4 regions of the Erwinia sp. E602 genome follow, and region 2 is predicted to be linked to each of the others. Evidence: predicted binding sites of a transcription regulator. Region 2 holds the regulator's gene; each other region holds the start of a gene.
The links. Region 2 encodes Fur, which represses iron uptake genes when iron is present. Its sites were predicted from a motif close to ATAATAATGAGAACNACTATCAA; they were not measured.
Positions count from the first base shown of each region.

Region 1: a site for Fur is predicted at 2,069-2,091, ahead of GKQ23_RS02105 (siderophore-interacting protein). Genes of this name have one in related genera too.
Region 3: a site for Fur is predicted at 3,378-3,400, ahead of fes (enterochelin esterase). Genes of this name have one in related genera too.
Region 4: a site for Fur is predicted at 6,111-6,133, ahead of efeU (iron uptake transporter permease EfeU). Genes of this name have one in related genera too.

Region 1 covers NZ_CP046582.1:158,326-166,392, reverse strand. Annotated here, with positions in the region: gene GKQ23_RS02110 (LysR family transcriptional regulator) at 183-1,133, shown strand; gene GKQ23_RS02105 (siderophore-interacting protein) at 1,096-1,995, opposite strand; gene GKQ23_RS02100 (GNAT family N-acetyltransferase) at 2,188-3,315, shown strand; gene GKQ23_RS02095 (ABC transporter ATP-binding protein) at 3,475-5,307, opposite strand; gene GKQ23_RS02090 (LysR family transcriptional regulator) at 5,484-6,392, shown strand; gene GKQ23_RS02085 (DoxX family protein) at 6,531-6,947, shown strand; gene GKQ23_RS02080 (glutathione S-transferase family protein) at 6,957-7,922, shown strand.
Region 2 covers NZ_CP046582.1:3,476,799-3,484,865, forward strand. Annotated here, with positions in the region: gene pgm (phosphoglucomutase (alpha-D-glucose-1,6-bisphosphate-dependent)) at 1-78, opposite strand, end outside; gene seqA (replication initiation negative regulator SeqA) at 103-651, opposite strand; gene ybfF (esterase) at 916-1,680, shown strand; gene ybfE (LexA regulated protein) at 1,831-2,112, shown strand; gene fldA (flavodoxin FldA) at 2,258-2,788, shown strand; gene fur (ferric iron uptake transcriptional regulator) at 3,180-3,623, shown strand; gene GKQ23_RS17485 (hypothetical protein) at 3,685-3,882, opposite strand; gene mtr (tryptophan permease) at 3,903-5,150, opposite strand; gene glnS (glutamine--tRNA ligase) at 5,566-7,233, opposite strand; gene nagE (PTS N-acetyl glucosamine transporter subunit IIABC) at 7,480-8,067, opposite strand, start outside.
Region 3 covers NZ_CP046582.1:1,776,227-1,784,293, reverse strand. Annotated here, with positions in the region: gene GKQ23_RS23845 (sigma-54-dependent Fis family transcriptional regulator) at 1-683, opposite strand, end outside; gene GKQ23_RS09530 (TonB-dependent siderophore receptor) at 975-3,182, opposite strand; gene fes (enterochelin esterase) at 3,479-4,828, shown strand; gene GKQ23_RS09520 (ABC transporter ATP-binding protein) at 4,990-5,796, opposite strand; partial or broken gene fepG (iron-enterobactin ABC transporter permease) at 5,796-6,867, opposite strand; gene fepD (Fe(3+)-siderophore ABC transporter permease) at 6,860-7,903, opposite strand; gene fepB (Fe2+-enterobactin ABC transporter substrate-binding protein) at 7,900-8,067, opposite strand, start outside.
Region 4 covers NZ_CP046582.1:2,859,428-2,867,494, forward strand. Annotated here, with positions in the region: gene GKQ23_RS14605 (hypothetical protein) at 1-117, opposite strand, end outside; tRNA gene GKQ23_RS14610 (tRNA-Ser) at 377-464, shown strand; gene GKQ23_RS14615 (nitroreductase family protein) at 618-1,358, shown strand; gene phoH (phosphate starvation-inducible protein PhoH) at 1,440-2,228, opposite strand; gene efeB (iron uptake transporter deferrochelatase/peroxidase subunit) at 2,756-4,039, opposite strand; gene efeO (iron uptake system protein EfeO) at 4,046-5,173, opposite strand; gene efeU (iron uptake transporter permease EfeU) at 5,225-6,058, opposite strand; gene putP (sodium/proline symporter PutP) at 6,366-7,847, opposite strand.

The DNA of each region.
Region 1 (8,067 bases), 1.5 Mb from region 2:
GGGCGTTGGCCGCCCCACTCCAAACCTAAAAGAAAGGATGATTATTGTTATGATTTTATTGAATTTATTGGGATATGAAAAAAATTGCAGAACATATCAAAAATTTATGGAAGGCATGGTATGCCCGCACTTAAAATAGTTCAAATAGATAAAATAAATCTGTAACAATAGACAGGGGCTATATGTCTGCCAATATGGATCTGAACCTGGTGCGGGTGTTTATCGCCATTTACGAAACGCAAAGCGTCAGCGCCGCCGCCGACCGCCTGTTTATCACCCAGCCCTCGGCCAGCTACGCGCTGGCACGGCTGCGGGCTGAGACCGGAAATGAGCTGTTTAAGCGCAGCCGTAAAGGCATGCTGCCCACCTCCACCGCCAGCCAGCTTTACCGGGTCTTTAAGGGGGCGCTGAGCGGCATTGAAAAGGCGGTGGCCGAAACCCGCAGCTTCTCTCCGGAAACATCCTCTCACAAATTCCGCCTCGCCCTCTCCGACCTCGGCGAGCTGCTGCTGCTGCCGCGGCTGGTGAAACACCTGCGTGAGGTGGCACCAAACGTGCGGCTGGAGGTGATACCGATTGAGATGCAGAAGCTGAACGAGTGGCTGCTGACCGGCAAGGTCGACGCGGCGCTGTGCAGCCGCAACGAGAACATTACCCTGGCACAGCGTGACCGGATTATGGATGAGCGCTACGTCTGCCTGCTGAACTGCCGCCATCCGCGCATCGGCGGCGAGATGACGCTGGAGCAGTATCTGGCCGAGCAGCATATTCTGGTGTCGGCCATCAGCGGCCATCAGTTGGTGGAAGAGCGGATCAGGGAGTATGGCGTGGAACGGAATATCGCGCTGGAGGTGCCGCACTTTGCGGCGCTGGGCGAGCTGATCGCCGCCAGCCATCTGCTGGCGACGCTGCCCTCCAGCGCGGCGGCGATCTACGCCGCACGCGGCAACGGCCGGATCGTCGAGCTGCCGTTCCAGGTTCCGAACCTGGAAGTGTGCCTGTACGGCCATACCGAAATTGGTGACATCACCGCCAAAAGCTGGTTCTACAATACGTTAAAGACCGCCTGCCCGCTGATTATGGATCGCAGCAACGTTACTTACGGCGCGGCCCCTGGCTCCAGTAGGCCATAAAGCTGATGGTCTCCTGCGCCAGCCCGCGCTCACCGATCAGGTAGCGGCGCAGATGCTTCACCGCGCTGGATTCGGCGGCCACCCAGCCGTGGAAGAGGCGGTTATCGCTGGCGGCGCGATCCCACAGCAGTTCGCCTTCGCCCTCTTCACGCACGTCCTGGCACACCTGCGCCTGCTCCGGCAGCCTGACGTGCTCTTTCACCGCCGCCAGCAGCGCTTCACCGTAGCGCAGCTCGCCGTGCTCGCGTGCCAGCCAGTGGGCTTCAACGAACGGGTACTCGCTGAGATCCAGCCAGTCACCGCGCGCCGGCATCTCAACAAACAGCTGCACCTGCGGCGGCTGCGGCCAGCCTGCCAGCTGTTCGATAATCGCTTTGGCGGCCGGTAAGGCGGTTTCATCCGCCACCACCAGCGCCTGCTGCACCTGCGGGTGCGGTGCCCACTCATAGCCGCCGCTGTCGGCCTCGTGGGCGCGGTTTGGCGCGGCGATTTGCAAGCTGTCGCCCGGTTGTGCGCCCAGCGCCCAGGCAGAGGCCGGGCCTTCGGTGCCGTGCATCACGAACTCCACGTCGATCTCACCGGCTTCGGCGTTAACGTTGCGCAGGGTGTAGGTGCGCAGGATCGGGCGATCTTCCGTCGGCATGGCGCAGACCCGCTCCCACCAGTGCACCTCTTCGTTAATCAGCCGGGAGGGTTTGCCGCTCAGCGACGGCAGCAGCAGCTTAATACGCTGGTCCGGCGCGTCGATTTTTATCTGCCGTAACTCTTCACCGCTGAACGTACAGCAGAGCATCGACGGAGAGAGTTCCCGTTTACGCGCCAGAACCACGTTAAATAAGCGATACGCCTGTACTGCTGCCATACATCACCTCTGAGACCGGAAAACGTCGCGCGAAGCACCGCGCAGGTAAGGGCAGCAAGAATAGCAAACACAAATGATAATGAGAATGAGTAATGATTCAGTGCGAGCCACCAGAAATACACAGAAGCATTGATCGCGGCGACAAAAGCGGTCAACGTAGGGGCTCTGCTGCCGCCAACCCGGAGTTCACCGATGTCGCTAACCCTTCTGACGCAGCTGGCCGATCTCCCGGCCAGTCAGTGGGACGCCCTGCTGCCCGACGATCAGCCCTTTATGCGCCACGCCTTTTTATCCAGCCTGGAAGAGAGCGGCTCGGTCAGCGCCGCCACCGGCTGGCAGCCGCAGCATCTGCTGTGGATCGAGGAGGGTCGCCCGCTGGCGGCGCTGCCCGGCTATGTGAAAAGCCACTCGATGGGCGAGTACGTCTTCGATCACGCGTGGGCCGACGCCTGCCAGCGGGCGGGCATCCCCTATTACCCGAAATGGCTGTCTGCGGTGCCGCTCAGCCCGGTGAGCGGCGCGCGGCTGGTAGGGGATGCGGCGGCGGGCGGGCGGCTGTTACAGGCGCTGCCCGGTTTTCTGGCACAGCAGCAGCTGTACAGCGGCCATATCAACTTCAGCGATGCCCGGCTGGCCGCAGAGCTGGCAGCAGACCCGCGCTGGCTGCCGCGCCTCGGCTGTCAGTATCACTGGCACAACCGCGGCTACCGCGACTTTCAGGACTTTCTTGATACGCTGACCTCGCGCAAGCGCAAGCAGCTGCGCAAGGAGCGTGAAGGGGTGGCAAAACAGGGCTTCAGCTTTGACTGGTATCAGGGCCATGAGCTGAATGAGGCGCAGTGGGACTTCGTTTACGCCTGCTACGCCAGCACCTACCGGGTGCGCGGCCGCCAGCCCTATCTGACCCGCACCTTCTTCAGCCTGCTGGCGGAGCGGATGCCCGCCGCGATCCGCGTGGTGATGGCCAGCCACGACGGGCAGCCGGTGGCGATGGCCTTCAGCCTGGTCGACGGCCAGACCTTCTACGGCCGCTACTGGGGCTGCCTGGCGGAGTTTAACCACCTGCACTTTGAAACCTGTTTCTATCAGGGAATGGAGTACGCGATGGCCCACGGGCTGCAGCGCTTTGACGCCGGAGCCCAGGGCGAACACAAGCTGATCCGCGGCTTTGAGCCGGTGCTTACCGACTCCTGGCACCTGCTGCGCCACCCCGGCCTGCAGGATGCGGTGGCGGACTTTCTGCAGCAGGAGCGTGACGGCGTGCGCGCCTGGGCAGAAGAGGCGCGGGAAGCGCTGCCTTACCGACAGACCCACGATTAGCGACCTGCTGCCGGCCCCTGTGTACGGCAGGCAGCCACCGGTGCCGCAGGCGGGAAACCCAGGCCTCAGCCCGCTGCCGCCGGATAACGGCAGCGGACCGCCATTAACGCCCTGTCCGGGGCGCCTTACAGGCGCGCCCTTAATCCCGCTGGCGGTGGCTTACTGTTCGCCAACAAACCCACCCGTCTGGTGCTGCCACAGCCGCGCATACAGCCCGCCCTGCGCCAGCAGTTCCGCGTGGCTGCCGATCTCGACGATGCGCCCCTGTTCCAGCACCACCAGCCGGTCCATCCGCGCAATGGTCGACAGCCGGTGGGCGATGGCGATCACCGTTTTATCGCCCATCAGCGTCTCCAGGCTCTCCTGTATCGCCGCCTCCACTTCCGAATCCAGCGCCGAGGTGGCCTCATCCATAATCAGGATCGGCGCATCCTTCAGCAGCACGCGGGCGATAGCGATGCGCTGGCGCTGGCCGCCGGAGAGCTTGACGCCGCGTTCGCCGACGTGGGCATCCAGCCCGCTGCGCCCCTGCGGATCGGCCAGCAGCGGGATAAACTCGTCGGCCTTCGCCTGATGAATAGCGCGCGTCAGTTCGGCTTCGCTGGCGTCCGGGCGGCCGTAGAGCAGGTTATCGCGAATGGAGCGGTGCAGCAGCGAGGTGTCCTGGGTGATCATACCAATCTGCGCGCGCAGGCTCTGCTGGCTGACGCCGGCAATGTCCTGGCCGTCGATCAGAATACGCCCGCCGTTGAGGTCATACAGCCTTAGCAGCAGGTTGACCAGCGTCGATTTACCGGCGCCGGACGGGCCAATCAGGCCGATCTTCTCACCGGGGCGGATGGTCAGCTGCAGGCCGTCGATCACCCGGCGCTCGCCGCCGTAGTTAAAGCGGATGGCGTCGAAGTGAATTTCACCGCGCGGCACGCGCAGCGCAGCGGACTGCGGCGTATCCTGCACGCTGACCGGCTGCGCGATGGTCTTCAGCCCGTCCTGCACCATGCCGATATTTTCAAAGATGCCGTTAACCACCCACATGATCCAGCCGGACATATTGACGATGCGAATAACCAGCCCGGTGGCCAGCGCAATGGCACCGACGCTGATCAGCGACTGGCTCCACAGCCACAGCGCCAGCCCGGTGGTGCTGACCATCAGCAGGCCGTTCAGCGTGGTCACTACCACGTCCATACCGGTCACCATGCGCCCCTGATGACGGGTTTTTTCGGTCAGGTCGCCGATCGCCTCGCGGGCGTAACGGCTTTCCAGGTCGCCGTGGGCGAACAGCTTGAGGGTGGTGATATTGGTGTAGCCATCGACCACGTTGCCCATCAGCCGCGAACGGGAGTCCGACGAGGCCACCGAGCGCGCCTTGATGCGCGGCACAAAGTAGCGCAGGCACAGCACGTAGCCGGCGATCCACACCACCAGCGGCATCGCCAGCCGCCAGTCGGCCTCGGCAAACAGCACCAGCGTGGTCACCGCGTAGATCAGCACGTGCCACAGCGCGTCCACCGCCTGCACCGCCGAGTCGCGCAGCGCGCTGCCGGTCTGCATAATGCGCTGGGCGATGCGCCCGGCAAAGTCGTTCTGGAAAAAGCTGACGCTCTGCCGCAGCACGTAGCTGTGGTTCTGCCAGCGGATCATATTGGTCATGCCGGGGTTAATGGTCTGGTGCACCAGCAGGTCGTGCAGGCCGATAAACAGCGGCCGCAGCAGCATTGCCACCGCCGCCATCCACAGCAGCTCACCGCTGTGATCGCGAAAGAAACTGGCCGCGCCGCCGGCGTTTACCAGGTCGATAATCCGGCTCAGGTAGCGAAACAGCGCCACCTCAATCAGCGAGGCGATCAGGCCGATCACCAGCAGCACGGCAAAGCCCGGCCACACCTGGCGCAGATAGTAGAGATAAAAACGCCAGACGCCGTCCGGCGGCGTGGCGTCCGGGGCGGGGCGAAACACATCGATCATCCTTTCAATACGGCTGAACAGCATAAGGCAGGCTCACTTATCCGGCGGGAAACCTCCATCTTAGTCGATCGCGCTTTAAGACAGCCGTCACCTGGTGCGGTTGTTGATGAAAAGTGCTGCCGCGGGTGTCAGGTTTTGCTGCCGCCTGCCGCCAGGAACTGCTTTAATAGCCGGACATTAACGCGGCACGGGGGCAAGGGGTGGAACGACTGGAGTGCGATCGCATGTTTGTGGCGGTGCTGGAGCTGGGCAGCTTTGCCGCCGCCGCCGCCCGGCTGGGCACCAGCAGCGGCCAGGCCTCGAAGCTGGTCTCTAAACTGGAGCGCGAGCTGGGGGTGCAGCTGCTGAAGCGCAGCACCCGGGCGCTGGCGGCCACCGAGGTTGGCCAGGCCTATTTTGAACAGGTGAAAAATCTGCTCGACGAGTGGGACGCGCTCGATGCCTCGGTGCGGCTGGCGGCGGGCCGCCCGTCGGGACGGCTGAAGATCAGCGCGCCGGTCTCGTTCGGCAGCGGTCCGCTGGCCCCTGCGCTGATCGCCTTTGCCCGCGAGTTCCCGGAGATCGCACTGGATGTCAGTTTCTCCGACCGGCTGGTCAATATCGTGGATGAAGGCTTCGATGTCGCGATCCGCATTGGCAAACTCAGCGACAGTAGCCTGATTGCCCGCCGCCTCAGTGATATCCGTGTGGTCACCGCCGCCAGCGACGACTATCTGCGCCAGTACGGCACGCCGCTCAGCTGCCAGCAGCTGGCCGATCACCACTGCATTATCGACACCAACTTTCGCGATCCGAACAACTGGACATTCAGCGTCGGCGGCGAACCGATCAGCCAGCCGGTACGGGGTCGCCTGCACTTTTCCAGCGCCGAAGCCAGCCTGACAGCGGCGAAAAGCGGGCTGGGCATCGCCCTGCTACCCACCTTTATCGCTGCCCCGGCGCTGCGCAGCGGCACGATCCGTACCGTGCTGGCAGCGCATGAAGTGCCTCCGCTCGGTCTGTATGCCGTCTACCCGCCGGCACGCCACCTCGCCCACAAAGTGCGGGCGCTGATCGACTTTCTGGTCAGCCATTTTGCCGGGCAGCCGGAGTGGGATCGGGGCTGGTAACCGAGGCCAGGATCGCACAGATTGATTACTTCCATTTCGGAAGGAATGTTTGCCATTCCGGGCGGATAATAAACCCTGTGGCATCCGTGTACAGTCTGCCTTATCAACTTCCGACTTCCTCTGCACAGGCGACATCACATGACTGATACCCGTACCGCTCCCTGGGCCGCGCTGATCCTGCGTCTCTCCCTTGGCATCCTGTTCCTGGCGCACGCTGGCCTGAAATTTTTTGTCTTCACTCCGGCGGGCACCGCCAAATTCTTCGCCTCGATCGGCCTGCCCGGCGGCCTGGCCTACGTCACTATCGCCTGGGAAGTGCTGGGTGCCGTGGCGCTGATCGTCGGCTACCGCCCGCGCATCGCCGCCCTGCTGCTGATCCCGGTGCTGGTGGGTGCGGTTGCTACCGTTCACGGCGCGGCCGGTTTCTGGTTCACCAACCCGAACGGCGGCTGGGAGTATCCGGTCTTCTGGGCCATCAGCCTGCTGGTGCTGGCGCTGATCGGCGACGGTAAATACGCGCTGAAAGCCTCGCTGCCCGCCGCAAAACGCCTGTAAGGAGCCCCTATGCTGGTTAACGGTAAGTGGACCGCCGAATGGCACCCGGTGCAGGCCACCGATGAACAGGGCGGCTTTGTCCGCCAGATCTCCAGCTTCCGCCACTGGGTAACGCCGGACGGCGCACCAGGCCCGACCGGAGACGGCGGTTTTATCGCCGAAGCGGATCGTTATCACCTGTATGTCGCGCTGATCTGCCCGTGGGCTTCGCGCACGCTGATCGCCCGTAAGCTGAAGGGGCTGGAGCAGCTGATTAGCGTCTCGGTGGTGGAGCCGCAACTGACCGACGAAGGCTGGCATTTCGGCGACTTCCCCGGTGCCGATCGCGATACGCTGAATGGCGCGGAGTATCTGCACCAGCTCTATACCCGCGCCGACGGCGGCTTTACCGGCCGCGCCACCGTGCCGGTGCTGTGGGATAAAAAAACCGGCACCATCGTCAGCAACGAGTCAGCGGATATCGTGCGTATGCTCAACAGCGGCTTCGGTACCCTGGCTGATAACAGCCTCGATCTCTACCCGGCCGCGCTGCGCGGGCAGATTGACGCGCTGAACGCGCAGGTCTACCCACGGCTGAATAACGGCGTATACCGCGCCGGTTTTGCCACCACGCCTGAAAGCTACCGCGAGGCATATCATGACGTGTTCGCTATGCTTGATGAGCTGGAAACACGGCTGACCGACGGCGGCCCGTGGCTGTTCGGCAACGCGCTAACAGAAGCCGATATCCGCCTGTTTGTCACGCTGATTCGCTTTGACGCCGCCTACCACGGTCTGTTTAAGTGCAACCAGCGCCAGCTGCGCGACTTCCCGGCGCTGAACGGCTATCTGCTGCGGATGCTGGAACTGCCCGGCGTGCGCGAGACGGTGAGCATCGCCCATATCAAGGCGGGCTACTACTCGATCAAAGCGCTGAACCCCAACGGCATCGTGCCGGTGGGACCGGATATGCGCGCTTACGGCTTTCAGGATTAACGTGGCTTAAGACGTCAGTTTATGACGGTAGCAAGGGTGTCGGGAGCCAGTGACCGGCTGGTGATAAAGGTGTTTCTTTAACAGCCGCGCCCCACTGCTGGCCTCTTTCGGCCGTGCCGTGCCGTGCCGGGCTGACTGGCTGACT
Region 2 (8,067 bases):
ATACTGTGAGGTTAATTGTGCAACGTTTATCAAATCGCTCTGCCGGGCGGGTTGTCCGGCACGGGGGTGTCTGGCCATTGGCGCTTCTCCCTGACGCTTCAGTTAGAGGGTTCCGCAAACTTTGTCGGTCAGTTCCGCAGGGAACTGCATGGACTGCATGATGTGTTCCACCATGCTGCGTTTGCGCTCGGTATTGGTATTGGTGATCACCCAGTACGGCGTGCCGGGAATGTGCTGCGGCTTGGTATGGGTGCCGTTCTGAACCAGGGTTTGCTGATTGCCGGCGAAATAGACGCGCGTGCGGCCGTGCAGCGACTCCGTTGCTGCGCCGAATGCCTGAGCATCCAGACCGTATAACGTCGACAGAATCAGCATAAAACGGTTTACCGCTTTCTTCTGCTCGGCGTACTCATCGGACAGCAGCAGTTCACGCACCGCGCGCACGCGATCCTGTGGCCGTGCCTCAGCGACAGCGACAGCAGGCTGAGTAGCGACGGCTGAAATCCGTGCCGGGGCAGCCGCCGCGGGGGCGCTCTGACCGGCGGTAAACTTCAGCATGCGGCGTAAAATGTCCGATGCGCTTTCACCAATATGCTGAGTGTGGCTGGCGATATAGCGGTACAGCTCTTCGTCGACTTCGATCGTTTTCATCTTTATCCAGTACGGTAATGGCTTGTATCAGAACACAATCAATGTAGCGGCTATTGCCAGCGCGGTGGCGGGAATGCCCATTTTTTGCCGTTCTAACATCAGGATTATAAAGTTAAATTCTGCCAGGGTGTAGCCACAACGCCACTTCGCGGTAAAACTCAGACTTTACCGCAAAAAATGCTCTTTGCAGTCTGTGCCGCACGCGACAGAAATTGTGGGATCCATGATACCCTAAGCCTTCCGTCCACCTGTAAGAACTTTGCCATGAATTTGAATGTCCGCCTGCAATCTGAACAATCCGCCAGCGGTGACTGCCCGCTGGTGCTGATCCACGGCCTGTTTGGCAGCCTGGATAATCTCGGGATCCTGGCACGTGAGCTGAAGAGCCACCGCCAGATCGTTCAGTTTGACGTACGCAACCACGGCCTGTCGCCGCGCGCCAGCGAGATGGACTATCGGCAGATGGCGCAGGATGTTCTCGATTCACTGGACGATCTGGGCATCGACCGTTTCAGCGCCATTGGCCACTCGATGGGCGGAAAAATCACCATGGCGCTGACCGCACTGGCACCTGAGCGGGTCGCAGAAATTGTGGTGATCGATATCGCGCCGGTGGCTTACCCGACCCGCCACCACGACGAGATCATTGCCGCGCTAAAGGCGGTGACTGCCGCTGGCATCACCTCGCGCACGGAAGCGGCTACCCTGATGCGGGAACGGCTGGCGGAAGAGGGCGTGATTCAGTTCCTGCTAAAATCGTTTCACAACGGTGAGTGGCGTTTTAACGTGCCGGCGATCGAAGCCTGCTACGGGCAAATTATCGGCTGGCAGCCGCAGCCAGCGTGGCCCCACCCGGCACTGTTTATTCGCGGTGAGCTGTCGCCGTATATCCGTGATGACTACCGGGGAGCCATCCTGGCGCAGTTCCCGCAGGCGCGGGCACACGTGGTGGCCGGGGCCGGTCACTGGGTGCATGCCGAGAAGCCTGATGCGGTTTTACGCACAATTCGTCGTTTTTTTGCGCTGTAAAAACAAATGCTTCAGCCGGGTTGTTAAATCATTGTCGTCATGAGTTTGCGTGGGGTATGATGGCGCGCAAAAATTTTGCCGCTGATGGTTTTTCAGGCGGCATGACGGCCCAATTCATCAGAACCCAGCCTTTTCAGTAATCACCGACCTATGGCAAAAGAAAACACGGACCGCACCACGATCGATCTGTTTGCAGACGAACGTCGCCCGGGACGACCGAAAACCAATCCGCTTACGCGTGATGAGCAACTGCGGATCAACAAACGCAACCAGCTCAAGCGCGACAAGGTTCGCGGACTTAAGCGCGTTGAGTTGAAAATGAACAGCGAGGCGGTTGACGCGCTGAATCAGCTGGCGGAAGCGCGCAATATGAGCCGCAGCGAGCTGATTGAAGAGATGCTGCTGGCTCAGTTACAGCACCTGCCATCCTGAGCCGCTGGCCGCAGTGCTACGCACAAAGCGACAAAACCAGCGGCATTTCGCATTTATCCGTTGAGTGCAGTCTGCTATTATTAGCGCTATATGCAAACCATTTTGCAGTCACCATACCATTAAGATTCAAGAGGTTATCAAACTCATGGCAATCGTAGGCATTTTCTTTGGCAGCGATACGGGCAATACGGAAAACATTGCAAAGATGATCCAGAAGCAACTGGGTAAAGACGTTGCAGAGGTTCGTGATATTGCCAAAAGCAGCAAAGAAGACCTGGAAGCCTTCGATATTCTGCTGCTGGGCATTCCGACCTGGTATTATGGTGAAGCCCAGTGTGACTGGGACGACTTCTTCCCGACGCTGGAAGAGGTTGATTTCAATGGTAAACTGGTTGCCCTGTTTGGCTGTGGCGATCAGGAAGACTACTCAGAGTACTTCTGTGACGCGATGGGTACCCTGCGCGACATTATCGAGCCAAACGGCGCGGTGCTGGTAGGCTTCTGGCCAACCGAAGGCTACCATTTTGAAGCCTCTAAAGGTCTCGCCGATGATAACCACTTCCTCGGCCTCGCCATTGATGAAGATCGCCAGCCTGAGCTGACCAACGATCGCGTTGAGAAGTGGGTAAAACAAATTTTTGATGAACTTCAGTTAAAAGAGATCATCGAAGCTTAAGCCAGTCGGCCGGAGTGAGGGCTGCCTCACACCCGGCCAGTGGTTTTTCCTATAGAAGTAATCGATAGATATTTGAAATTTTAACCACCAAAACTGTACAATAACCCCATCGGTTACCTGCTTTCTCCTCCCCCTGCCGCCTTGCTGTGACGATTGTCGCAATCAGCGCCTCAGGCAGAGGAAGGCCGAAATGTTAACGAATTAATTTTGGGTTCGGGCTACACCGGATGTCATGGTACAATCCCTTACATCCGGTAGTGGCTTACTTCCCCCTGACGGTTTTCATTTTAAAGTATCAGTTCTATACTGGGACGCATCTAACTTTAGCGTCAACCGATGTTCAGGGCTTTCAGCCTCTAAGTGACCAGCTAAGTAACAGGACAATATCCGCATGACTGACAACAACACCGCATTAAAGAAGGCCGGCCTGAAAGTCACGCTTCCACGACTGAAAATTCTGGAAGTGCTTCAGGAACCTGAGGGCCATCACGTCAGTGCGGAAGACTTGTATAAGCGCCTGATTGATATGGGCGAAGAGATTGGTCTGGCGACCGTATATCGCGTACTTAACCAGTTCGACGATGCGGGCATCGTGACCCGTCATAATTTCGAGGGCGGTAAATCTGTCTTCGAACTGACCCAGCAGCAGCATCATGACCACCTGATCTGCCTGGACTGCGGCAAAGTAATTGAGTTTAGTGATGAATCGATTGAAACCCGTCAGCGTGATATCGCCACGCGTCACGGTATCAAACTGAGCAACCATAGCCTGTACCTGTACGGCCATTGCGCTCTCGGCGACTGCCGCGAAGACGAAACTCTGCACGACAAGTAATCCCCCCTGTTGTAAAACCGGTGGCCTGCCACCGGTTCTCTTCCCTACTGCACATCTCCGATTACAGACTCTCAACCCGGCTGAACCGTTTTCCGCTGACGCTACGGATCTGCACGCTGCCGCTCACCGCCGGCGGATGCTGCGGCTGCCACAGCTGCCAGCTATTCCCGTTGCCGACACCCTGATGAAACATCACCACCGGTAATGCACCGTGGAGCTGCCGCCGATCGGCGCTGCTCAATGCCGCCAGATGCATCATCCCCGCAGATGAACGGGGTGTTAGCCGCTCCACACCGGCAGCCAGTTGCCGTAGGAGAGCAGCGAGACCACCACGTTAAGCGCGCCGAAGGCCAGCACCAGCGCAAGCGGAATGGCTCCGCCCCTTACCCGCCAGGCAGGCGTGGCAAAGCGCTGCCGCGCCTTCCAGGCCAGCAGGGCCGGAGTGATGACCGCCCAGATGGTGGCGGCCAGACCGGCGTAGCCGATCGCCACCAGGAAGCCGTCCGGCCACAGCATCGCCGCCGCCAGCGGCAGGCTGAAGGTCAGCAGTGCGGTTTTCAGCCGCCCGCCGTGCGTGCCATCGATGTTAAACCGATCGGCCAGGTAGTCAAAAAAGCCGAGGCTGACGCCGAGAAACGAACTGGCGACCGCGAAGTTGGAGAAGATATTCAGCAGCAGGTTGAGGTAAGGACTGTGCAGCACGCCGGACAGCGCCGCGACCAGCACATCAATATTGCCGCCCTGCGCGGCTATCGCACGGAAATCCTGGCGGGGAATGTTCCCCATGGTGCCGAGGATCCAGATAAAGTAGATCGCCAGCGCCAGCAGCGTGCCGTAAATCAGGCAGCGGCCGACGCGCTGAGCATGGTGGCCGTAGTAGCGGTTCAGCCCGGCAATGTTGCCATGATAGCCAAACGAGGCGAGGCAAAACGGCACCACCATCCACAGGTAAGGCAGATAGTGGCCGCCTTCAGCCGCGCTATCCAGCAGCGTGGCGGGCTGTACGTGCCACAGCAGGCCGCCAAAAATGGTCAGGAAAGTGACAAGCTTAGCCCCGAGAACAATCAGCGTCATGCGGCTGACCACGCCGGTGCCGAGCCAGATAAACAGCGCCACCAGCAGGGTAAACAGCAGCCCGGCGCTGCGCGCGGAGAGCGGGATATCCAGCAGCCCCAGCGTGCGCTGGATAATCGCTCCGCTGGCAGAGATATAGGCGTAGGTAAGAATGCCCAGCACGAAGGCCACCGACAGGCCGTTAATCTGGTTCCAGCCCCTGCCGAGTAAATCGCGGGTGATGGTGTCAAAGCTGGCCCCGGCCGGATAGTGCTGGCTGGCCTCCAGAAACAGCAGCCCGGAGAGCAGCATACACAACCAGCTCACCAGCAGCAGCGCGGTCGACCAGCTAAACCAGGCACCGGCCATCACCACCGGCAGTGAGAACATCCCGGCACCGATAATGGTGCCGCTAATGATCAGCGTGCCCCACAGCGTGGCGGGCAGCGGCGTGGCAGAAACGGGTGAAACCATAATAACTCCCTGATAAACAATCCGCGCCGTTGAAAGGCCTGACAACATCTGGCGCAACGACGCTAAAGCGGCACAGTCTACAGAGTTAAATACTCACGAACTAGTACACTAACCCACTAAGCTGCAAATGGCAGAGCTTCCGATCGGAAACTCTTATTTACAGAAACGTAAAGAGACAGACGGACGTACCACTGCGGCGGAGAGCAGGTGGAAAATCGAGGTGGCAGGTGGCAGGTGGCAGGTGGCAGGTGGCAGGTGGCAGACAGTCAGACAGTCAGACAGTCAGACAGTCAGACAGTCAGACAGTCAGACAGTCAGACAGTCAGACAGTCAGGCTATTCTGACGGCTGCGATCGCTAAGCAAAAAAAAGGAGCGATTGCTCGCTCCTTTTATCATTACCGCGTAAAAGCGACGTTATTCGCCGCTTTTCGCCCAGGTATCACGCAGGCCAACGGTGCGGTTAAACACCAACTGGCTGGCGCTGGAGTAAACGCTGTCGGCGCAGAAGTAGCCTTCACGCTCGAACTGATATGGCGCGGATGCCTCTGCCTGCTGCAGCCCCGGTTCGACAAAGCCGTTACGGATAATCAGCGAGTCCGGATTGATAGTGGTCAGGAAGTCGTCGGCGGCGGCCGGGTTAGGCACGCTGAACAGGCGATCGTACAGACGGAATTCTGCCGGCAGCGCATGCACCGCAGACACCCAGTGGATCACACCTTTAACCTTACGGCCATCGGCAGGATCTTTGCTCAGAGTATCCACATCACAGGTACAGAACAGGCAGGTGATATTGCCGTCTTCGTCTTTCGCCACGCGCTCCGCACGGATCACGTAGGCGTTGCGCAGACGCACCTCTTTCCCCAGCACCAGACGCTTGTACTGCTTATTCGCCTCTTCGCGGAAGTCGGCGCGGTCGATCCAGATCTCGCGGCTGAACGGCACGTCACGCGTGCCCATCTCCGGCTTGTTAGGATGATTTGGCATGACGATAGTTTCATCGTGATGCGCAGGCAGGTTCTCAATGACCACCTTAACCGGATCCAGCACCGCCATCGCGCGCGGAGCGTTTTCGTTCAGGTCGTCGCGGATGCAGGACTCCAGCGCGGCCATCTCGACGATATTGTCCTGTTTGGTCACGCCGATGCGGCGGCAGAACTCGCGGATCGACTCGGCGCTGTAGCCGCGGCGGCGCAGGCCGGAAACGGTCAGCATACGCGGGTCATCCCAGCCTTCCACCACCTTCTCGCTCACCAGCAGGCTCAGCTTGCGCTTGGACATGATGGCGTATTCGAGGTTCAGGCGTGAGAATTCGTACTGACGCGGATGCACCGGAATGGTGATGTTGTCCAGCACCCAGTCATACAGGCGGCGGTTGTCCTGGAACTCCAGCGTACAGAGCGAGTGGGTAATGCCCTCCAGCGCATCGGAGATGCAGTGGGTGAAGTCGTACATCGGGTAGATGCACCAGGCGTTGCCCGTCTGGTGATGTTCGGCAAACTTGATGCGGTACAGCACCGGGTCGCGCAGCACGATAAAGCTGGAGGCCATATCGATTTTGGCTCGCAGGCAGGCGGTACCTTCGGCGAAACCACCGCTGCGCATCTTCGCAAACAGCGCCAGGTTCTCTTCCACGCTGCGATCGCGGTACGGGCTGTTTTTACCCGGTGCGGTCAGGCTGCCACGGTATTCGCGGATCTGCTCAGGCGTGAGCTCATCCACGTAGGCGAGGCCTTTATTAATCAGTTCAACGGCGTAGTTATGCAGCTGTTCAAAATAGTCAGATGAGTAACGCACCTCACCGCTCCACGCAAAGCCCAGCCATTGCACGTCACGTTTGATCGACTCAACAAACTCCAGATCTTCTTTCACCGGGTTGGTATCGTCGAAACGCAGGTTGCACTGCCCCTGGTAATCTTGCGCGATACCAAAATTCAGGCAGATCGACTTGGCGTGACCGATGTGCAGGTAGCCGTTTGGCTCAGGCGGAAAGCGGGTCTGCACGCTGTGGTGCTTACCTGTCGCCAGATCTTCGTCGATGATCTGACGAATAAAGTTAGTTGGGCGGGCTTCAGCCTCACTCATCTCAATTTCCTCAGTTAATGCTTAGCATAAATCCACTATGAATTAACGGAGTATGATCCACAAAGCGAGCGGCTGAAACAACCGTTAGTTGCGGGAAACGGATAAAAAAGGGGCGCAGCGGCGTAAAGCGGGTAAAAATGAGGCGTAGCGGTGTATAAGGCCTGCAGACCGGCGGATTGCCGGGCTAAAAACGCAGATAAAAAAGGGCGGGATCGCTCCCGCCCTGCGCACTGATAATCGTTATGGTTAGCCGCGAATCTCGAGGATACGGGTCTCGCCTGCCACCACGCTGTCACCGGCCAGCAGCGTTACCGCACTGTACTCTTCACTATTGCTGACCACCACCGGGCTTACCATCGAGCGGGCGTTGGCCTCGAGCCAGACCAGGTCCATCTCCAATACCGGCTGACCGGCCGTCACCACGCTGCCCTCTTCCGCCAGGCGGGTGAAGCCTTTGCCTTCCAGCGCCACGGTATCCAGCCCCATGTGCACGACGATTTCGGCTCCGTTTTCGGTTTCCAGGCAGAAAGCGTGGTTGGTGTTGAAGATTTTGACCAGCGTGCCGTTAGCTGGTGCGACTACGGTGCTGCTGGTCGGTTTGATCGCCAGACCTTCGCCCACCGCTTTGCTGGCAAAGGCTTCGTCCGGCACCTGCTCGATAGCCACCACGCTACCGCTGACCGGGGCCACCAGCGTGGCGATAACGCCTTTGGCCGGGTTCGGCACCGCCTGCAGCGGAGCCGCCGGGGCGACAGGGGCTGTTGTCGCTGACGCTGCGCTGGCCGCCGCGATCGGGCCCTTAGCGATCAGTTTTTTCATCCCTTCGGCAAGCGA
Region 3 (8,067 bases), 1.7 Mb from region 2:
GCACCCGCACTGAGCTGCAGCGTCCAGTTGTTCTGGTGACGATGGGCAAACCAGGCGTTCTCAATACGCGCAGCCCAGACCTGAGCAAGCTGCAGCGCCAGATGCTGGCTGGCGCGCGGCTGCGGCGAGCTGAGCGCCGAAATATCCAGAATCGCCTGCAGCTGCCCCTCGGGATCGAACAGCGGTACGGCGCTGCAGGTCAGCGGGATATGGGTTGCATCGAAGTGATCGGTCTGGTGCACGGTCAGCGCCCTGCCGGTAGCCAGCGCGGTGCCGACCGCACAGGTGCCGGCTACCGCTTCGGTCCACTCTGCGCCAAGAAACAGCCCGGCGCGGCGCAGGCTGACCTCCGCGTGGGCATCGCCCAGGTAATCTACAGTAATGCCGCTGGCGTCGGTCAGCAGCAGCACGTAGCCGGCCGCTGCGATCTGCTGATAGAGCTGCGTCAGGCCGTGGTGGGCGATATGGCGGAACTCCTCCATACGCTGGCGGTGTTCGCGCAGCTGCTGCCACGGCAGGATGCGCGCCTCCTGCATGCGCCCCGGCTCAAGACCGTGATGCGTGACGCAGCGCTGCCAGGAGTCGCCGATCAGCTGCTCCTGCGGCGAACGGGCCAGCCAGCGTGCAGGTTCAGACAGGTGTGCCATCACGGTGGCAATATGTTCACGCTGGTGCTGATTCACGGGATCCTCCTGTGGCGACATCAATAGTTGGCTGGCGCGGCTGACGTGGGCCGTTATCATACACCGTTTTGCCCGGACGACGTCGCCATGCGTAACGGGTCTGAACATTCGCGGGAATTTTTTTACCAGTCTGGTAAGGCTTCGGTGCGGTGCCGCAAAGCCAGCGCGGTTAGCCGTTAAAAAACGCGGACGGGGTTCAAAAAATGCCAGAAAAAAGCCGCCTGTAGAGGCGGCCCGGATGATTAAAGGCAGGTTGTCATAACAAAGCGTCAGACAACCGCCCTGAAGGCGTTACCATTTGTAGTCAACTGACGCAATTACCGAGCGACCGGTGCCGTAGAAGCAGGCGGAGTCACCGCTGCAGGAGGCCACATAATGCTTGTCACTGAGGTTCTGCACGTTGAGCTGCAGCGTGGCGCCGCGCAGTGAAGGCACCGCTTTACCCAGTTCATACTGCGCCATCGCGTCATACAACGTGTAGTGCGGTACGGTGTAAACCCCGTCGTCGCTGCCCGGCGCGGTACCGGTATAGCGCACGCCTGCACCCAGGGTAAGGCCGTCCAGCGGGCCGTTGAGGACGCTGTAGCTGCCCCAGGCCGAAGCCGCATGGCGCGGGATTGCCGCCGGGCTGTGGCCGACCTGCGAGGCATCCACCGACTCTTTGGTGACCACGGCGGTGTAGGTATAGGCGGCGGTCAGCTTTACCTCAGGAACCGGCTGCGCGTGCAGTTCGGTTTCCACGCCTTTCGAACGTACCTTACCGATCTGGCGGTAGTAGCTGGTAGCGAGCGCGCTGTCCCAGTAGAAGTCGGCGACGTTCTTCTGCTCAATATCAAACAGCGAGACGGTGATCATCGCATCACTGCCGGTGGGCTGATACTTAACGCCGATCTCCGCCTGCTTACCGGTGGTCGGCTTCAGCGGGCCGCTGCCCGGTCTGGCGTTCTCCAGCACCGGTTCGAACGAGGTACTGTAGCTGACGTACGGTGAAACGCCGGAGTCAAAGGCGTACAGCAGGCCGGTGCGGTAAGTGAACTTGCTGTCGTTAACGGTTTTATCGGTGCCGCCGCTGGTGCGGTCCCACAGACGCCCCTGCGACCAGTCGTTACGACCGGAGATCAGCAGGTTAAATCTGTTCCACTCCAGCTGATCCTGCAGATAGACGCCCACCTGATTCAGGGTTTTCTGCGTGTCCAGCGAGGTGTAGAACGCGCTCTCATTGACGTCAATATCAACCGGATTGCTCCAGTCGGTGTAGTCGGCATCCTGACGGGTAATCCGCGTGTTCACGTGGCTGTAGCGGTAATCCACCCCACCCAGCACCGTATGCTGCACGTCGCCGGTGGCAAACAGCCCTTTCAGATGGTTATCCACCCCCACTTCGTTGGTCAGCGCGGTTTCATGCTGCGGGCGGCGGCCGATGGTATGGTCGTTGGCATCATCGTTGAAGGTATAAACGATATATTTATAGTCTTCATCGCGGTGGGTGTAGCGCAGGTTCTGCTGGAAGGAGAGCGCCTCGTTAAAGCTGTGATCCAGCTCGTAGCCGATCGACAGCTGCCTGCGGTGCGATTTGTAATACTCTGGATCGTTGGCGTTGACGTTGTAGTCATACGGGATATACCCGACGCTGGTCGGCAGCAGCGTGCCCAGCGCCGGCAGGAAGTTACGCGACCCGGCGTTCGGTTCATACTGGTAGCTGGTCAGCAGCGTGAAGCTGGTGTCTTCATTTGGCAGCCAGGTGATGGCCGGGGCGATGGCGATGCGCTGCTGCTTATTGCCCTTCACCTCTTCATGCTTAATGCTGCCGATGCCGTTCAGACGGTAGAACAGCGTATTGTCATCATTTAAGCGCCCGCCAAAATCAAACGCCGCCTCGCCCAGGTGATGATTGCCGGTGCTGAGCTTCACTTCATGAATGCTCTCCGCCGTCGGTCGTTTGCTGGTCATCACCAGCAGCCCGCCCGGGCTGACCTGGCCATAGAGCACTGAGGCCGGGCCGTGCACCATCTCCACCCGCTCCAGCAGCCACGGATCGAACTGCCCTGCGCCACCGTTTTCGCTGGAAAGACCAAAGTGCAGGCCGTCCAGCAGCTTCGGCGCGTAGCGGAAGCCGCGGCTGATCACCTCATCGTTGCGGTTGGAGTTACCGCGATAGTTGGTGACCACGCCGCTGCTGTATCTCAGTGCGTCGGCAACCGAGGCCGGCCGCTGGTCGTCCATCTGCTCGCGGGTGACCACCGAGATCGCCTGCGGGGTTTTGCGCAGCGGAGTGGCGCTTTTGGTGCCGGCAGCGCTCTCTTTCGCCACAATACCGCCGGACGGCGCGGTGACGCTTTCGCCAGCCTCAGCGGTTACGGTCAGCGTTGCGTCCGCCGCGGCCACGGCATGGATGGCGGGCAACAGCAGCAGCGAGGACGCCAGCAGCAGGCGCACTCCGCAGGCCTCAGCGGGAAGGGTTATAGCGGATTTTGCCGGTTTATTTTGTTCAGTCTTCATCGTTATCCCTGTCTTACGACAGCCTTGCTAAATAAACACCAGAGAAGGCCGGTCGCCCTTTTTTAGGCGCGATCCGGCGAACATGGGTAACCCTTCGCCCCAGCAGGGTGGGTTACTTTTATTGCTGCGCGAAAAAAGCCTTACACCCACAGGAGTTAGCACCATTATCAGCAGCGCGAACGCATATTATTGCAAATGTAAATAGTTCTCAATACTATTCAGATTAGCATTATTATATTTGTCGATGCCGATGCAGATAACCTGTCGACATCTCACTGTGAACTAAGGAAAAAATCGTGATAAACGCGAAGTCGCTGCTCCCTCACGCGCAGCCGCGCGGCTGTGCCGCCGGCTGGCTGGCCGCTGACCACGTCGGGGAAGAGGCCTGGTGGCGAGAACTGGCGCACTGCGGTACGCCGCTGATCGAAACAGCGGACGACGACGCGCTGCTGATAAGCTTTTTCTGGCGCGATCCGGCAGGCGATGAAACGCGTTCGCCGGTGCGTCAGGTCTATATCAGCATTAACTGCGTCACCGATCATCATCACCCACAGCCGCAGAGCCTGCACCGCCTGCCGGGCACCGACGTCTGGCACTGGTCAGTCACGGTCGACGCCCGCTGGCGCGGCAGCTATTGCCTGATCCCGGCGGGCAGCGCCCAGCTGCCGCCCGCCTTCAGCGGCGATGCCGCCGCGCGCGCGCATCAGCAGCGCGAATGGTGGATTTCGCTGTTCCCGTTTGCCATCGCCGATCCGCTTAACCCCCGTGCGCCGCACTACAGCAGCCAGCGCCATCCGCTCTCTGCCGCCCATATGCCGCGCGCGCAGGAGCAGTCGGCCTGGCATCAGCTGGACGCCGGTCAACCGGCGCTGGCCGACCCGCAGCGCCTGCACAGCTTCAGCTGGGAGAGCAAACTGCTGGGCAACCGACGCCGCATCTGGATCTACACCACCGGTACCAACCCGACCCCGGAGACGCGGCCGCTGGCAATCCTGCTTGACGGGCAGAACTGGGTGGAGGGGCAGCCGGCCTTTGCCGCGCTGGACTGCGCCACGGAGAGCGGCCAGCTGCCGCCGGCGGTCTGGCTGTTTGTTGACGCGATCACGATGCACCACCGCGAGCAGGAGCTGCCCTGTAACGCGGCGTTCTGGCAGGCGCTGCAGCAGGAGCTGCTGCCGCTGGTAAGGGAAAAGGTGTCGTTCAGCGGGCAGGCCGACCACACGGTGGTGGCCGGGCAGAGCTACGGCGGGCTGGCGGCGCTGTACGCCGGGCTGCACTGGCCGCAGCGCTTTGGTCGGGTGCTCAGCCAGTCCGGCTCATTCTGGTGGCCGGAAGTACGGCTGATTAAAGAGTTTAACGGCGATCTGAACGGGCAAACCGGCTGGCTGACCGCGCAGGTGCAAAGCGGCGCGCTGCCGCCGTCGCGGCTGAAGATCTTTATGGAGGCCGGCGACCGCGAAGGCGATATGGCGGCGCTCAGCCAGCAGATGCATGAAGCGCTGCAGCCGGGCGGTCACGCGATTTATTTTCGCATCTACGCCGGCGGCCACGATGGTTTGTGCTGGCGCGGCGGCCTGATCGACGGCATGCGCTGGCTGCTGGCCGACCTGACGATCGCCACAGATGAGCACGCCACTGATGCCTGATCGGCTACCGTAGCGGCCTGATGCTCAGGTGCCGGACAGGGTCTGCCTGAGCGGTCACCCTGCGTCTGCACCCGTGATCCGCTGCCTGGCGCATAGCGTCTGACGGTCACCGATGCCCCTGGCCCCACCCGTTGCCCACACGGGCTGCGCGCTGCGGCCAGTTATCCGGGGCGGTGATAGCGCCCGCACGGGACGATCATCGGCGTGTGTGACACCGGATCGTCAACGATCACGCTCGCCATGCCAAACACCTGCTGCACCAGCGCGGCGCTGATAATCTCCGCCGGTTTGCCTTCCGCCACGATCGTGCCAGCGCGCATTACGATCAGATGGTCGGCGTAGCGGCAGGCCTGGTTGAGATCGTGCAGCACCGCCACCAGCGTGTGGCCGTGCTGCTGGTTCAGCTCGCGGAACAGATCCAGCAGCTCGATCTGATGGGCGATGTCCAGCCAGGTGGTGGGCTCATCCAGCAGCAGCAGCGGCGTCTGCTGCGCCAGCACCATCGCCACCCACACCCGCTGCCGCTGGCCGCCGGAGAGTTCGTCTACGCTGCGCTGCGCCAGATCGCTGACGTTAGTCGCCGCCATTGCCGCCTCGACCGCCTGGTGATCGGCCTCGCTCCACTGGCGCAGCAGGCTCTGATGCGGATAACGCCCGCGCGCCACCAGATCGGCGACGCTAATCCCCTCCGGCACGATAGCGTGCTGCGGCAGCAGGCCAAGCTGACGCGCCAGCGCTTTGGTCTCCATCTGGTGAATATCCTGACCGTCCAGCAGCACCTGGCCGCTGCGCGGTCTGAGCAGGCGGCACAGCGAGCGCAGCAGCGTTGACTTGCCGCAGGCGTTCGGCCCGATAATCACCGTGAACTTGCGGTCCGGGATCTGCACGCTGAGGTCGCGGGCGATCACCTTCTGTTCATAGGCCAGCGTCAGGCCGGTGGCCTGCAGGCGGGCTGAGATAGTATCCATCAACGTCGTGACTCCCTGATTAGTAATCCGATCAGATACAGGCCGCCGATGCTGACGGTGACGGCACCGACCGGCAGCTGTATCCCGTTAAATCCCTGCTGGGCGAGAGCGTCGGCCAGCAGCAGCAGCAGCGCGCCGGTGGTGGCCGCCGAGAACAGCGGCACGCCGGGCGCGGCGGTGAGCCGCCGAGAACAGCGGCACGCCGGGCGCGGCGGTGAGCCGCCGGGCGATCTGCGGCGCGGCCAGCGCGATAAAGGCAATCGGCCCGGCGGTGGCGGTGGCAACGGCGGTGAGCACGATCGCACCAAACATCAGCTGCAGGCGGCTGCGCCCGGTGTTGATGCCCAGCGCGCGGGCGCTGTCGTCCCCCATCTCCATCAGCTGCAGGCGGCGGCCCGCCAGCAGCACCGCGACCAGCGTCAGCGGCACCACCAGCAGCGCCGGCTGCCCTTTTGCCCAGGTCAGGCCGTTCAGCGTGCCTGCGCCCCACAGCGCGGCACTCATCGCCTTCTCCAGCGAAGCGCTGATAATCAGCCAGGTGTTGAGCGCCGACAGCACCGCACCAACGCCGATGCCGACGATAATCAGGCGAAATCCGGCGATGCCCTGCCGCCAGGCCAGCAGCCAGACCAGCGCGGCGGCGGCAATGCCGCCCAGCAGCGCGCCGAAGGCGGTCTGATAAAAGCCGCCGTTAAACAGCACGATCGCCACCAGCGCGCCGGTGTAAGCACCGGTATTAAAGCCGATCACGTCCGGGCTGCCGAGCGGGTTGCGGATCGCCGACTGGAAAATCGCGCCGCTGACGCCCAGCGCGGCACCGAGCACCAGCGCCAGCACCACCCGCGGCGCGCGCCACTGGGTAATCACCGTCACCACTCCGCGCGGCCCTTCGCCCTGCAGCGCCTGCCACAGCTGGCCCGGCGTCACCGTCAGCGTACCGTGCGCCAGGGCAAACAGCCCGGTCAGCAGCGCCAGCAGCAGCAGAATTAAGTTAACCCACAGTACCCGCCGCGACAGCCGCAGGCTGAGCGGGCCGCCGCGCCGGCCGATCAACACAACAGAATCAGACATCGGCGGCTCCTGACGATTTTTGACGGCGTACCAGCCAGATCAGCACCGGTGCGCCAAACAGCGCGGTGACCACCGAAACCCGCAGCTCGCCGCTGACCATCAGCCGCCCGGCGATATCCGCCGTCAACAGCAGGATCGGCGCCAGCAGCAGCGACCCGACTAATATCCAGCGCTGATCCGGCCCGGCCCAGCGCCGGGCAATGTGCGGCACCATCAGCCCGATAAAGGCGATCGGGCCGACCAGCGCGGTGGCCGATCCACAGAGCAGCGTCACCGCCAGCAGCGCCAGCAGGCGCACCGCAATCACCCGGGTGCCCAGCGCCGCCGCCAGCTCTTCGCCCATGCTTAGCGCATTCAGCGATCGCGGCGTGGCCAGCGCCAGCAGCAGGCCGACGATAATCGCCGGCGCCACCAGCAACAGGTTGTCCACCGAGCGAATATCCAGCGTGCCGGCCTGCCAGAAGCGCAGCTGGTCATAGGTTTGCGGGTTAAGCAGCGAGACCGATGAAGTGAAACCGTTAAGCACCGCGGTCAGCGCCACCCCGGCCAGCGTCAGCCGCACCGGACTGACCCGCCCGCCGCCGAGCGAGCCGATCAGCCATACCGCCACGCTGGCCAGCAGCGCGCCGGCCCACGCCAGCCCCAGCCAGCCCGCCATGCCGCTGACGTTAAACAGCGTGATGCCCAGTACCATGGCAAAGCTGGCCCCGGCGTTAACGCCGAGGATGCCCGGATCGGCCAGCGGGTTGCGGGTCAGCGCCTGGATCACCGCCCCTGCCCCGCCCAGCGCCAGGCCGACCAGCAGCCCGGCCAGGGTACGCGGCAGCCGCGCCTCAATAATCAGGGTAGCGTCCGCGCTGTGCAGCTGGCCGCTCAGGCTGTGCCAGACCACCGCCGGCGCGATGCTTTTCGCACCGATAAACAGGCTGGCGATGCTGACCAGCAGCAGCACCAGCAGTGCCAGGGCGATCGCGGGTAGCCGCGATCGCGAGGCGCGGTCGGGCGCAGAAGATCCGCTCAGGATTGCAGGGCTCACGGCGTTTTAAAGCGCTGTTCAATGCGCTCCAGCAGGTTGCTGGCGCTGTAGTAATCCAGCCTGAAGGTGTCCGGCCCGAACGCCCATACCCGCTTCGCCATCACCGGCGGCAGCGCTGCCAGGAACGGGTTGCTCAATACCTTAGCCACCGTGTCGTCGTCGGT
Region 4 (8,067 bases), 620 kb from region 2:
TTTAGCCATCTTTTTTGAAGCAGCACTTATATCAGATACTGCTGTTGATGATCTGGATGCAACGGCAAGGGCTACATCATAGGCTCTGTCTTTAGACGTTTTGTTAGCTTCAGCCATCTAATCCCCCTCACAATTTAATTACACTCCTCACGTTTTTTAGCACAAAAAACAGGCGAAATCAATGTATTCAAACCCTCTCACCGTCTCAAAAAGTAGCAAGTTTTGCGTGAATAAACGGTAAACATCAGTAATGACTGTACTTGCACTGTACACGGCTTAAGCGAATGGAATCAACGTGGGAAATAGTACTTGACCCTTGTAGGTGCTATCCCTATAGTAGCGCTCCGTTAGCCGGTGAGGCTGGCGGAAAAACTGTGGTGAGGTGTCCGAGTGGCTGAAGGAGCACGCCTGGAAAGTGTGTATACGGCAACGTATCGAGGGTTCGAACCCCTCTCTCACCACCATCATTCTGAAGAAAAGTCTGAACTGCGGTTCAGACTTTTTTTTTGCCCTAAAAATGTGATCTGCCGCACAAACTGACCAGCGCACCCCGCTCCGCTTCCCTTATCTTACCCGCCACTTCCTTTGACAATCGCCGCTGGCGACGCGAGAACACTATGAACGAAACCACCCAACTGCTTAAAAGCCACCGCAGCGATCGCAGCTACCTCTCTAAACCGATCGATGACGCGGTGCTGGACGACATTGTCGAATCCGCCTGGCTGGCCCCGACCTCGGTGAACTCCCAGCAGGTCTCCCTGGTGGTGGTGCGCGACCCGGCGACCCGCGCGAAGATCGCTGAACTGGCCGGCGGCCAGGCGTGGATTGCCCAGGCACCGGTGTTTATCACCTTTGTACTGGATATGCATAAAAGCCAGCTGGCGATCGAAGCCGAAGGTAAACAGCAGATTGCCCACCAGAGCCTGGAGAGCCTGATTTCCGGCTCTACCGACGTCGGCATTGCGCTGGCGACGGTAATGGCGGCGGCGCGTTCGCACGGCCTCGGCGTGGTGCCGATCGGCGGCATCCGCCGCGATCCGCAGGCGCTGATTGAACTGCTGGAACTGCCGGAGCTGACCTTCCCGGTGGCGGGCGTGGTGCTCGGCTATATCGATACCCCGGCGCTGCAGAAGCCGCGCATGTCGCTGGCCGGTTTCCGCCATGAAGAGCGCTACGACGCGCAGCATCTGCCGGAGGTGATTAAGGCCTATAACCAGGTGCTGGTGCGTCACTGGCAGGAGAGCGGACGCGCAGATGGCGATAACTGGGGGGTCAATACCGCCAGCTACTATCAGCATATCTACTTCCCGCAGGTGCGCGGCGCGGTGCTGCAGCAGGGCTTTGGCATCGATAAGTAAGCGGCGCCTGGCGCTACGGCATAAAGCAGAAAATAAAAAGCCCGGTGCACGTGCACCGGGCCGGATAGTTCACAATAGGGATTAACTGTAAGCCAGCAGCGTCCGCTGGCACAGTTCCGAACGCACGCAGTCCTGGGTACCGAAGCGGACGATGCCGATCATCTCGTCTTCTTCAAAGCGCGCCAGCGCATCGCTGAGGCCCGATTTGACGTGCGACGGCAGGTCACACTGGGTGATATCGCCGTTGACGATCACCGTGACGTTCTCGCCAAGGCGGGTCAGGAACATTTTCATCTGTGCGGCGGTGACGTTCTGCGCCTCATCAAGGATCACCACGGCATTTTCAAAGGTGCGCCCGCGCATATAGGCGAATGGCGCAATCTCCACCTTGCCGATTTCCGGCCGCAGGCAGTACTGCATAAAGGAAGAGCCAAGACGTTTAACCAGAACGTCGTAAACCGGACGGAAGTACGGGGCAAATTTCTCGGAGATATCGCCAGGCAGGAAACCGAGGTCTTCATCGGCCTGCAGAACGGGACGGGTGACGATAATCCGCTCAACGTCCTTGTGGATCAGGGCTTCGGCCGCTTTGGCGGCGCTGATCCAGGTCTTACCACAGCCGGCTTCACCGGTGGCGAAGATCAGCTGTTTGTGTTCTATGGCGTGGAGATAGTGCGCCTGAGCTTCATTTCTGGCTTCAATCGGCGAATGGTCGCGGGTGTCGCGTGCCATGCCAATCGAGTCCAGCCCGCCCATCTGCACCAGCGAGGTGACCGACTCTTCTTCGCGCTGACGGTGACTGCGTGAATCACTACGAAGCACACGTTTGGCTTCACGACGCGCTTTGATCACTGCTTTCTGTCTTCCCATAGTGGCACCTTACAGTTGGTTTCATTTCCCGCATCAGCAACGGCGATGCGATTACGTGAACGCTTTAGAGGTCTTGGCTTCCTGTTAAGCCGGTTACTGCCATTGATTGACGAGGACGAGGGGCGATTGCCCGTTGCCTGGTGGAAAGCATTGCATCAGATAAAAATCGGAGTGTAAGGAAGTAAAAGAGCGAAGTGAGAGGGAGGCCAGCACAACTACCGGCGTTGTGTTTCAGAGTGTAACCATTATGTCCGTAGAAGGACGTTACCATTCGCGACTCCTGTGTGGGACTTAAACACATTCAGACTACCGCTGTGAATAAAGTGCAACAAAACTGAGTGCGAATGCAACAATAAATTTACCCGGAGAGAATAAAAAACCGCCTGGCAAATAAGCCACGGCGGTTAGTTTTAACACAACACATATAAATCAAAAGGTTAGTTATTTTAACGGCAATATGAACCTTTTAAGACATCGCCGGAAATAGCGCCGGAACCTGCCGGAGTGGCGCAATAATCGCCTATTCATCACGCTTCAAGCAGCGACTGCCCGAGGTAATGCCGGGCGTCCGCCACCCCCGGTAGCACAAAGAAATAGCCGCCGCCAATCGGCCTGATATATTCTTCCAGCGCCTCACCGTTTAATCTCTTTTGCACCGCGAGGAAGCCTTTCTCCAGGTCGTGCTGATAACAGACAAACAGTAATCCCATATCCAGCTGCCCGCTGTTCGACACCCCCAGCGAATAGCTGTAGCCGCGCCGCAGCATCAGGCTGCTTTGCGTTTCCGCCGTGCGCGGGTTGGCCAGCCGGATATGTGCGTCCAGCGGGATCACTTCGCCGTCCGGGTCAGCAACGTAGTCCGGCACGTCGTGTTCTTTTGTCATCCCTAACGGTGCACCGCTGAGCTTTTCGCGGCCAAAGATGGTCTGCTGCTCGCGCAGCGGCGTGCGGTCCCAGAACTCGACGTGGAACTGAATGATGCGCGCCGCCTGATAGCTGCCGCCCACCGCCCAGGCCGGTTCCCCCTGCCCTTCGGTGACCCACAGGATGTTGTTCATCAGCGCGGCGTCCGCCGAATCCGGGTTAGCCGTGCCGTCTTTAAAGCCCAGCAGGTTGATCGGCGTCTCTTTACCCTGGCTGCGCGCGGCGTGATCGGAGATAAACCCCTCGCGCCGCCAGCGCACGCTGAGCAGGTCCGGCGTGTGCTTGATAATATCGCGCAGCGCGTGGATCACCGTGTCGTTGGTATTGGCGCAGATCTGCAACAGCAGGTCGCCGTGGCACAGCGCCGCGTCCAGCGCGTCGTTCGGGAAACGGGTCATGCGCTGCAGTTTCAGCGGCTGCTGCCCCTGCAGGCCAAAGCGTTCATCAAACAGCGACGAGCCGACCGACAGGGTAATGGTCAGGTTATCCGGGAAGATATCCTCGCCCAGAATGCCGGAGTCCAGCGGCGGCAGCTGCGGATTGGTCACCGCCGGCGCTTTACCGCCGGTGGTCAGAAAGGCAATGCGCCGGGTCAGCAGCGCCAGCAGGCGCTGCAGGTCGGCTTTGTCGCTGGCCAGCACGTCAAACGCCACCAGCATCATCGCCGCCTGCTGCGGCGTGACGATGCCGGCCTGGTGCGGGCCGTAAAACGGCTGCCGCTGCTGACGCGCCGCCGGCGATAACGCGCCCGGTGAAAACGAATTTTCAGCCGGTGCGGCATGGACCGGGCAGCCGCCGGCCGCGGCGAGGGCACCGCCAAGGATGCCCATGCCCTTCAGTAAACGACGACGCGTGGCCGAAGCTGGCGCGTCCAGTGGTTTTGCCATAATCGGTTAGTCCAGGCCCAGGGTGCCACGCAGCAGCGCCAGATCCTCAGCCAGGCTGGTAACAGGACCTTTTAAGGCGGTGCGGTCGGCATCGGTCAGTTTTTCGTAAGATTCAAAGCCGTCTTTGGTGCGGTATTTAGCCAGAATGGTATCCACCTTCTTAAAGTTACCGTCCACTTTTGCCAGCAGTTCCGGGTTGGCTTTCAGCAGTAGCGGGCGCAGCAGATCGACGATCTTCTTCGCACCGTCAACGTTGGCCTGGAAGTCCCACAGGTCGGTACGGCTGTAGCGATCTTCTTCACCGGAGATTTTGCTGGAAGCGACCTCCTCAATCAGACCTGCTGCGCCACCCACCACTTTGCCCGGCGCGAAGGCCAGCTCGCTGATGCGGGTCTGCAGATCGAGGGTATCTTTGTACAGCTGGTCTGCGAACGTATCCGCACCTTTTGTGGTGTTATCACCAAACAGGATTTTTTCCAGACGGTGGAAGCCGGTGAACTTCGGATCTTCTGCTTTCTTCTCGAAGTCATCCTCACGGGCGTCGATGCTGCCGTCGAGGTCAGAGAACAGCTCGGCAATCGGCTCAATGCGCTCGTAGTGCTGGCGGGCTGGCGCGTACAGCGACTTTGCCTTCTCCAGATCGCCGGCTTTTACCGCGTCGGTAAAGGCTTTGGTGCCGGCTACCAGCTGAACCACTTCCCCGGTAACGTAGGCTTTGTATTCCGCGATCGGGCCGGCCAGCTGCAGCACGTCCTGCTTGCCGTTGCTGACTTTGGCTCCGGTGTCTTTGACGATCAGCCTGCCTTTCGGGTTGCTTAACAGGCCGCAGGTCATCTCATATTCGCCGGGCTGCAGGTTGGCGGTCAGCTTCTGGGTAAAGCCGGGCGCGATGTTCTCGCGCTCTTCCACCACCAGCACCCCTTTCAGGATCTCCCACTCCAGCCCTTTCGGGCTGTTGTTTTTGATGATGAACTGCGTTTTACCGGCGTTAACGGTCAGCGACATCGGCTCACACTGCTTGTCGGTCACGCTGACGTTAACCTGCGGAACCGTCGCGGCCAGCGCAGCACCGGAAGAGGTCAGCGCGGCCAGCAGTGCGGCATTCAGAGCCTGACGGCGGAAAGTTTGAGTCATGAGTAAATCCCTGTCTGTTATGTGAGCCCGGCGCGGCTGCGCCGGAAGAACTTAGCGCGCCGTGCGCGCCGGGTTAACCGCAGAGCGCGCTGGCAGCATAAACAGCAGCAGCGCCGGAATCAGGTAGGCAAGCCACACCGCCACTTCGCTGACGCTCGGCGCTTCCTGGTAGCCGAGCATGCCCTCCAGCAGCGTGCCGAACACCGAGTGGGTGGAGAGATGGTTGCTGAAATCAAAGGCCACGTCCTGGAAGTGGTTCCACAGGCCCGCCTCGTGGAAAGCGCGAATGGCGCCGGCCGCCAGACCGGCCGCCACGAAAATAATAAACAGGCTGGTCCATTTGAAGAACGCGGCCAGGTTAAGGCGCACGCCGCCCCAGTAAATCAGCATGCCGAGCACCACGGCGGTGGCAAGACCGAGCATTGCCCCCAGCGGCGGCGCGTAGCCGACATCCTGCTGGAAGGCGGCCAGCAGGAAGAACACCGACTCGAGGCCTTCACGCGCTACGGCCAGGAACACCATCATCACCAGCGCCCAGCCGCTGCTGTTGCCCTTATTCAGGGCGCTGTCCACCGCGTCTTCCAGCTGGGCCTTGACGTTGCGGGAGACTTTACGCATCCAGAACACCATCCAGGTGAGGATCACCACCGCCACCACCGCGACACCGCCCTCAAACAGCTCCTGCTCTTTTTGCGGGAACTCACCGGTGGTTTCATTAATAAACCAACCCAGCGCCAGGCACAGTACGGCCGCCACCACCACGCCGACCCACATTGCGCCGAACCAGCGGCTGCGCTGGGTGCGCTTCAGGTAGCTGGCAATCAGGCTGACGATCAGCGCGGCTTCCAGCCCTTCACGCAGCATAATCAGAAACGGGACAAACATGCGGGTAACCTCAAACTGTGAAATTAAGTCAGGTGCGGTAAAGAAAAGTAAAATCAGAACGATATCGATTATCATTATCGGCCTGCACAATTACAAGATGGCGGTGGGATATTTCGCAGGTCCGTGACGGCAGAATGATTAAGCAATTGTAACGCGGGGCAACTATGCGCTCAGAAACCAGGCGGGATGCCCAGCGCTATCGCTGAAATTTGAGGGCGACCTCTAAAGATATCAGGGAGGTGTTGAGGGGGATGCGTTGCTGAGTGCTGAAGAGGCTGCCGGGCTGGGTGCCCGGCAGCAACAGGTATTACGAGCGGTATTCGGCTTCGGCCGCGTCAAAGCGCTGTTGCGCGGCGACTGACGGGGCTTTGCCCAGCAGGCTGAACAGCACAATCGCGATACTGGCGAACAGGAAGCCTGGAATGATCTCGTACAGATCCAGCCAGCCGTACTGCTTCCAGATCAGCACGGTGGCCGCGCCGATCACCATACCGGCCAGCGCGCCGTTGCGGGTCATGCGTTTCCACAGCAGCGAGATCAGCACCACCGGTCCGAAGGCGGCACCGAAGCCGGCCCAGGCGTAGCTGACCAGGCCAAGCACGCGGCTGTCCGGGTTAGCAGCCAGTGCGATAGCGATCACCGCCACCAGCAGCACCATCAGCCGTCCGACCCATACCAGCTCTTTCTGGCTGGCGTTTTTACGCAGGAAGTTCTTGTACAGATCTTCGGTCAGCGCGCTGGAGCAGACCAGCAGCTGGCAGCTCAGCGTCGACATCACCGCCGCCAGAATCGCCGACAGCAGGATACCGGCAATCCACGGGTTAAACAGGATATGCGTCAGCTCGATAAAGATCCGCTCGGCGTTGTTGTTCACCCCGGCCGCAACGGAGGGGTTATTTTCAAAGTAAGCGATACCAAAGAAGCCCACCGCCACCGCGCCGCCGAGGCACAGTATCATCCACGCCATGCCGATGCGGCGCGCGGTGCGGATGGAACGGTGGGAATCGGCGGCCATAAAGCGCGCCAGGATGTGCGGCTGACCAAAGTAGCCCAGCCCCCAGCCCAGCAGCGAGATAATCGCCACAAAGTTGAGGTTCTTCAGCATATCGATATTCTCGATGCTCTTCGCCTCAATCACCTGCAGCGAGTCGCTGATGCCGCCGACGGCAAAAATTACCATCACCGGGGTCAGAATCAGCGCGAAGATCATCAGGCTGGCCTGCACGGTATCGGTCCAGCTGACCGCGAGGAAGCCGCCGATAAAGGTGTAGGCGATGGTCGCCGCGGCGCCGGCCCACAGGGCGCTTTCGTAGCTCATGCCGAAGGTGCTTTCAAACAGGCGCGCGCCCGCCACCACGCCGGAGGCGCAGTAGATGGTGAAGAACACCAGAATGATCAGCGCTGAAATGACCCGCAGCAGTTTGCTGCTGTCCTCAAAGCGGCTGGAGAAGTAGTCAGGCAGGGTCAGCGCATTGTCATGGTGCTCGGTCTGCACGCGCAGGCGCCCGGCGACGATTTTCCAGTTCAGGTACGCGCCCAGGGTCAGGCCGATGGCGATCCAGCTCTCCGAAATACCGGAGATAAAGATCGCCCCCGGCAGGCCCATCAGCAGCCAGCCGCTCATATCAGAAGCACCGGCGGAGAGCGCGGTGACCACGCTGCCGAGGCTGCGGCCGCCGAGGATGTAGTCGTCAAAGTTTTTCGTTGAGCGGTAGGCGATAAAGCCGATCAACACCATCCCAAGAATATAAACGCAAAATGTCACCATCATTGGCGTACTTACAGTCATTCAGGTTCTCCACTTATTATCAGTATCCCCAGCCTCTGCGCTGCGCGGGCCGGAACGTAGCGGACGCAGCGGGCCGGTGCTGAGGGGGCGGTATCCTGCCGTAAACGGTTACGACGCACAAACGATTTAACACATCGCCGTCGGGCATTCACCAGGAAGTTGTTGCTTTCTTGTTACAGGTTGCACCCGATCACACTTCTGCGGGTTGCACCTTAACATA